3 regions of the Streptomyces sp. NPDC051452 genome follow, and region 3 is predicted to be linked to each of the others. Evidence: riboswitches for the same ligand, from Rfam matches in the RefSeq annotation. Region 3 holds a riboswitch; each other region holds the start of a gene.
What was found. Region 3 has a riboswitch for cobalamin ahead of ACIBA9_RS07650 (CbtB-domain containing protein). Riboswitches for the same ligand answer to the same signal wherever they lie in the genome.

Region 1 (2,178 bases), on a different contig from region 3:
GCCTACGGCAACCAGCGCGCCGCGTGGGACGCCGGATGCCGCCGGGACTTCGAGAACCCCGAACACCGGTGACGTGACGCCGGGGAAAGCCGGCGGCCGGCCGTCGGCCCCGCCCAGCCGGTCCAGCGCCGGACACCGGGCCCCAAGGGGCAGGCCCGTAGCGGCAGCGTCTCGCGCAGGGCCGGCTCGTCGCGGACGAAGGACCAGGCGAGCATGGTTACCGGGCCGGTGAGCGCGCCTTTGACCGGGCGTGAGGTCGCCGAGATGCCCGACGGACAGCGCTACCCGTGGACGGCCCGCGCGATCACCCGGCACCGCGGAGACTGGGGCGAGCCTGGCAAGACGTTCGCCATCGGCCTGGGCCGCGAGATCCGCCACGCCCACCGCCTCGTCTACGCCGACGGCCTGGACCTCACCGACCCTTCCGACGCCACCCCCATCGGCATGGGCTGCCGCGTCTGTGAACGCCTCGACCGCCCCCAGCGGAGCGCACCGCCCCTCGGCCGGCCGCTGCGGATCGACCAGAACACCAGCACGTTCGTGCCGTACCCCGTGACCGAACGCACGATCTGACCGTACGACGGACTTGATAGCCTCAGCGGGCCAGTCGAGCCACATCCGAGGCCAGGGAATCCGGTGCGAACCCGGAACTGACGCGCAGCGGTGAGGGGGACGGGCGGGGCACGCAACGCCACTGGGAGACCGGGAAGGCGTCCCGTCCGGACGAACCCGAGTCCGAAGACCTGCTGGCACCTCCGCGCTTCGGCGTGGAGGGACGTCCGTAGGCCAGGCTCCGCGTACGAGCCCCGACCCCAGAGGCATGCCCGTGCTCCGCACCCCCGCCCTTGTCCGCACTCCGGCGTTTCTCCTCGCGTCTTCCCTGCTGCTCACCGCCTGCGGCTCCTCCGATGCCGACGACGCGAAGCCGGCGAGGACCGCTGCCGCCGGATACCCGGTGACCCTCGACAACTGCGGCCGGAAGGTCACCCTGACAGCGGCGCCGAAGCGGGCCGTGTCCCTCAACCAGGGCACCACCGAGATCCTGCTCTCCCTCGGCCTCGCCGACCGCATGGCCGGTACGGCCACTTGGACCGACCCGGTGATGAAGGGCCTTGCGAAGGCGAACACGTCCGTGCCGCGCCTCGCCGACAACGCGCCCTCCTTCGAGAAGGTCCTGGACGCCGAACCCGACCTCGTCACCGCCTCGTTCGTCTCCACCCTGGGCAAGGGCGGGGTCGCCACCCGCGCGCAGTTCGAGAAGCTGGGCGTGCCCACGTATGTCTCGCCGTCCGACTGCTCGGGCAAGGACAACGACAGTGGCGGCGACGGATCGCGCGGCGAGCCGTTCACCCTCGATGCCGTGTACGGCGAGATACGTGACCTGGCACGGGCGTTCGGCGTGGAGGCGCGGGGCGAGAAGCTGGTCGCATCCCTGAAGAAGCGGGTCGGCACGGCCACCGCCGGGCTCGACGCCACCGACGTCTCGCTCATGTACTGGTTCGCCAACTCCCAGTCGCCCTACCTCGCCGGCTGCTGCGGCGCACCGGGCGCCATCACCCGTGCGGTCGGCGCGAAGAACGTCTTCGCCGACACCCACGACGAATGGCCCCAGATCAGCTGGGAGACGGTCGCCGACCGCGACCCCGATGTGATCGTGCTCGGCGACCTGACCCGCAAGCAGCAGACCGCGGAGACCGCCGCAGCCAAGATCCGCTTCCTGGAGACCAACCCCGCCACCCGCAACCTGACCGCCGTGCGGAAGAAGCGGTACGTCCTGCTGAGCGGACAAGCGATGAACCCGTCCATCCGCACCATCGAGGGGATCGAGGAGGTCGCAGCCGGTCTGCGCGACTTCGGGCTCGCCAAGTGAGCGTGCGCGCTTGGCTGTTGACGGGCAGCGGAGTCGCCGCGCTGCTCGCGTCGATCGCCGTGGCTGTGACGATCGGTCCCGCCGACATCTCCACGGGAGACGTCTGGGCGTCCGTCGCGGCCCATCTCGGCCTCGGCGAAGCCACGTTGGCGCCGCTGCGGGACGGCATCGTGTGGAACCTGCGGATGCCGCGCACGCTGCTCGCCGCCGTGTGCGGTGCCGGGCTCGCCGTGTGCGGGGCGGTGATGCAGTCCCTGCTGCGCAATCCGCTCGCCGACCCCTTCGTGCTCGGCGTGTCCTCCGGCGCG
Region 2 (2,178 bases), on a different contig from region 3:
CCGCCCACCTCGGCTTCTCCCTCTCCACCACCCACGTCGTCTCCGGCTCGGTGATGGGCGCCGGTCTGGGCCGCAAGGGCGGTGTGGTCCGCTGGTCCACCGCGACCCGCATGGTCGTCGCCTGGGTGCTGACGCTGCCGGCCGCCGCGCTGGTCGGCGCGGGCGCCGAATCGGTCACCGACCTCGGTGACTGGGGCACCGCCCTCGTCGCCGTCTTCCTGGTCGCCGCGAGCGCCGCGATCTGGAAGATCTCCCGCCGTGAGGTCGTCGACCACACGGACGTCGTCACCGAGACGGAGGAGCCGGCCGGGGTGGTGACCACCGCCATCGCCGCGGTGATCCCGCCTCCCACGGCCGCCGTCGCCGAGCAGTCGGCTCTCGCCTTCCCGCAGCAGGCCGCCGGCCCCGCGCAGCCCGCCGCCTCGGTCCCCGCTCCGGCGACCCCGCCGGCCGCCACGGTCTGACCCCGAGCCCTCAGGTACTGAAGGAAACATCATGACGATCGACTGGGCGGCCCTCGGCTCCGTCTTCGGCACCAGCCTGGTGTTCACGGTGGGCCTGGTGGCCCTGTTCACCCTCGGCATCAACGGCCTGTCGCGGCGCGAGAAGGCCGCGGCCCAGGGCGGCTCGGCCACCCTCGCGGTCACCGGCGCCTACGTCTGCTTCGCGGCCTGCGCGGCGGCGGTGGCGTACGGCATCTACCTGATCGTGGCCAAGGCCTGAACCGCCCGCCGATCGTGGCCGCGTCCTGATCGAACACGCCCGAGGCTCCCCTCCCGTCGCCCGGGAGGGGAGCCTCCGGCGTGTCCACGCCTGCCGGGGGCGGGCGTCGGCGCTCCCTCCCCCCGCAGGTCAACGGCTGGTCAACGGCAGGTTGACGGCTGTTCGGGGCGCATGGTGGACTGCCCGGGCCATGTACGGCGGCAAGAGAGGAAGCCGGTGCGAATCCGGCGCGGTCCCGCCACTGTCACCGGGAGGAGACTCCCGGGAAGCCAGGAACTCTCACCGCCGAATCTCGTCGAACCAGGGCGTGGACACCCTGAGTGAGGACCCGGATCGCCATGCTCGGCCGCCGAAGGACCAGTACCAGGCCCACCCCCCTACCCACGGCCGTCTGAGCCGATGGGTGCCGATCGCTCCTACGCGTACGGCGCCGCCGCCGGCCTGCTGGGTGACCTGATCCTGGGCGATCCGCGCCGGGGGCACCCGGTCGCCGCGTTCGGACGGGCCGCCGCCGCGGTGGAAGGCGCCTTGTGGCACGACCACCGGGGCTGGGGCGCCGTGCACACCGCGGTGTGCGCCGGCGGCGCCGTCGCGCTCGGCGCGCTGACCGCACGGGCCGTACGCCCCTCGCCTGCCGCGTCCGCCGCGCTGACCGCCGCCGCCACCTGGGCGGTCGTCGGCGGCACCTCGCTCGCCCGGGAGGCACTCGGCATCGGGCGCGCCCTGCGGGCCGGTGACGTCGAGGCGGCCCGGGCGCGGCTGCCCCATCTGTGCGGCCGGGACCCGCAGGCGCTGGACGCCGACGGGATCGCCCGGGCCGTGGTCGAGTCGGTGGCCGAGAACACCTCCGACGCCGTCGTGGGCGCGCTCGTCTGGGGCGCCGTGGGCGGAGTGCCCGGTCTGCTCGGGTTCCGGGCGGTCAACACCCTGGACGCGATGGTCGGTCACAAGTCGCCTCGTCTGCGCCGCTACGGCTGGGCCTCCGCCCGCCTGGACGACGTCGCCGGGTGGCCGGGGGCCCGGCTGACCGCCGTACTCGCCGCCGCGGCCGGGCCCGATCCGCGCGGCGCGCTGCGCGCCTGGAAGGCCGACGCGCGAAGGCATCCGAGCCCCAACGCCGGACCCGTGGAGGCCTCCTTCGCGGGCGCGCTCGGGGTACGCCTGGGCGGGACGCTCGCCTACGGCGGCCGGGTCGAGCACCGCCCGGTGCTCAACGGGGCGGCCGGGCGCCCCGTCCATGTCAACGACATCGAGCGGGCGGTACGGCTGTCCCGCCGGGTCGGCCTGCTCGCGTTCGGCGTCACACTCGCCGCGCGCCGACTCGTGAAGGGAGCGGGGAAGTGACCGGGGGTCTCCTCGTCGCCGGCACCACCTCCGACGCCGGCAAGAGCGTCGTGACGGCCGGAATCTGCCGGTGGCTGGTGCGCCAGGGCGTGAAGGTCGCGCCGTTCAAGG
Region 3 (2,178 bases):
TGGCCAGCGCGGACAGCCGGAACCGCCAGAGCAGGGCGGCCGGGAAGTCCTTCGGCACCTCGTCGACGGCCGGCAGGAACCCATAGGCCACTCCGATCACGACGGCGAAGGCGGCCACCGCGGTCACGGTCGCCCACCAGGTACCGAGCGCGGGCGCGAGCCGCTTGCCCAGGAGGGTGGCGGCGATCGCGAGGAGGACGCTGAGCAGCATCATCAGGAAGTACAGGCTGGTCCGCTTGCCGATGGTGTCGGGGTCGCCGACCGAAGGCGGGTTGGCCGGGTACTTCAGGAACGGCACCACGTACACGGCGAGCAGTGCGCAGCCGGACAGCAACAGCGCGGTCGCCCGCGGTCCGAACCGGCCGACGCGGCCGAGGGCGAAGCAGTAGGCGAGCGCGGCGATGCCGCCGAAGGCGACCCCGTAGACCAGGACGCCGGTGGCGAGGCCCGCGGTGGACTGCAGGGAGCGGGAGACGACCTCCATCTCGTGCTCGTGGGAGTGGGCGTCCTCGAAGCCGATCGCCTTGTCGACGCTCGGCTCACCGAGCAGGTAGGCGACGACCAGGGCGAGCACGCCCGCTGCCAGGCCGGCGAGCATGCCCCGGACGAGCAGATTCCTTACGGTTGGGGAGTTCATGGTTGTGCGGCGTCCCTCGTGTCAGTGGCAGGGGAAGCCGAGGAGGTGGCGGGCGTCGTGCACCCACTCGTGGACGTCCGTGCCGTTGAACACGGAGGTGGCGCCCTGTTCGGCGCCGACGAAGTAGAGCAGGACCAGCATCAGGATGCCGAAGAAGACCGCCCAGGGAGCTATCGCCTTCAGCGGCAGCTTGGTGGGAAGGGCGGGAGTGGTGACTGTCGGCTGGGCGACATGCTGCGCCATGGCAGGGGCCTCCTCTGGGAGTTCGCGTCCCATCTCGGTGGTGCGGTGGACGACGGCCACGGGTCTGACTCGCGCGGCGCCTCGGCCGAGGCGCCGCGCACACAGTGGCGCGACCGTGCCGGTTTCACACCGGCTTCCGTTTCGCCGTCGTCGGTATCGGTCAAGACCGTAGCGTGTGTGGCGAACATGGCCAAGACCGTGTCCGTCCGCCGGGCCGCGACCTTTCTCTCATATCCGCCATCAGGGACCGCCGCCGACCGGTGAGGGCGGGACGGCGGCCGTTCGGCTCGTCAGACTCCCTCCGTGCCCGCCCCGGGCCCGGCCAGCCCCAGTTCCCGGTCGCCGAGCGGAGCGAAGAAGCGTGCGACATCGGCGTCGGTGACCTCGGCGAGGGTGGCGGGGGACCAACGCGGGCTACGGTCCTTGTCGATGACCTGGGCGCGGATGCCCTCCACCAGGTCGGGGGTGCTCAGGGCGGCGCAGGAGACGCGGTACTCCTGGTCGAGGACCCGCTCCAGCGTTCCCTGTCGCCGGGCGCGGCGCAGGGCGGCCAGTGTGGCCTTCAGTGCGGTGGGCGACCTGCCGAGCAGGGTCTCGGCCGCCTCCTTCGCCTCCGGGCCGCCGTCGGTCAGCAGCCGGTCGAGGATCTCCTCGACGGTGTCGGCGGCGTAGCAGGCGTCGATCCACTCCCGCCGCCCGGCGAGCACACCTCGCGGTGGCGGCTGCGCATGGCGGGCCAGGACGTCTCGTACGGGCAGGTCCGCGAGGTCGTCGAGGAAACGCCCGAGCGCGGCGGACGGCACGTAGTGGTCGGCGAGGCCGCACAGCAGGGCGTCGGCGGCGCCGATCCCGGCGCCCGTCAGCGCGAGATGGGTGCCCAGTTCGCCCGGGGCCTGGACGAGCAGGTAGGTGCCGCCGACGTCGGGGACGAAACCGATGCCGGTCTCCGGCATGGCGATCCGCGACCGCTCGGTGACGATCCGGACGCTGCCGTGCGCGGAGACACCGACGCCGCCGCCCATGACGATGCCATCCATGACGGCGACATAGGGCTTCGCGTAGCGGGCGATTCGGGCGTTGAGGTGGTACTCGTCGCGCCAGAAGGCGGCCGCGGCGCTGCCATCGCCGTCGCGGGCGTCGTCGTGGACGGCGCGGATGTCACCGCCCGCGCACAGTCCGCGCTCCCCCGCCCCGGTGATGACGACGGTGCGTACCGCGGGGTCGTCCTCCCACACGGTCAGCGCCTCGTCGATGCGGCGGACCATCTCGTGGTTGAGGGCGTTGAGGGCCCTGGGCCG

Region 1: linked by a shared signal. The riboswitch ahead of ACIBA9_RS00860 (ABC transporter substrate-binding protein) and the one ahead of ACIBA9_RS07650 (CbtB-domain containing protein) in region 3 are both predicted to bind cobalamin.
Region 2: linked by a shared signal. The riboswitch ahead of ACIBA9_RS12520 (cobalamin biosynthesis protein) and the one ahead of ACIBA9_RS07650 (CbtB-domain containing protein) in region 3 are both predicted to bind cobalamin.

The regions. Positions count from the first base shown of each region.
Region 1 covers NZ_JBITEB010000001.1:195,269-197,446, forward strand. The annotation lists gene ACIBA9_RS00845 (flavodoxin family protein) at 1-72, shown strand, start outside; partial or broken gene ACIBA9_RS00850 (hypothetical protein) at 153-263, opposite strand; partial or broken gene ACIBA9_RS00855 (short-chain fatty acyl-CoA regulator family protein) at 253-573, shown strand; cobalamin riboswitch at 588-766, shown strand; gene ACIBA9_RS00860 (ABC transporter substrate-binding protein) at 821-1,870, shown strand; gene ACIBA9_RS00865 (iron chelate uptake ABC transporter family permease subunit) at 1,867-2,178, shown strand, end outside.
Region 2 covers NZ_JBITEB010000004.1:60,354-62,531, forward strand. The annotation lists gene ACIBA9_RS12510 (anion permease) at 1-464, shown strand, start outside; gene ACIBA9_RS12515 (hypothetical protein) at 496-723, shown strand; cobalamin riboswitch at 881-1,023, shown strand; gene ACIBA9_RS12520 (cobalamin biosynthesis protein) at 1,123-2,067, shown strand; gene ACIBA9_RS12525 (cobyric acid synthase) at 2,064-2,178, shown strand, end outside.
Region 3 covers NZ_JBITEB010000002.1:526,734-528,911, forward strand. The annotation lists gene ACIBA9_RS07645 (CbtA family protein) at 1-637, opposite strand, end outside; gene ACIBA9_RS07650 (CbtB-domain containing protein) at 659-880, opposite strand; cobalamin riboswitch at 918-1,065, opposite strand; gene ACIBA9_RS07655 (enoyl-CoA hydratase/isomerase family protein) at 1,171-2,178, opposite strand, start outside.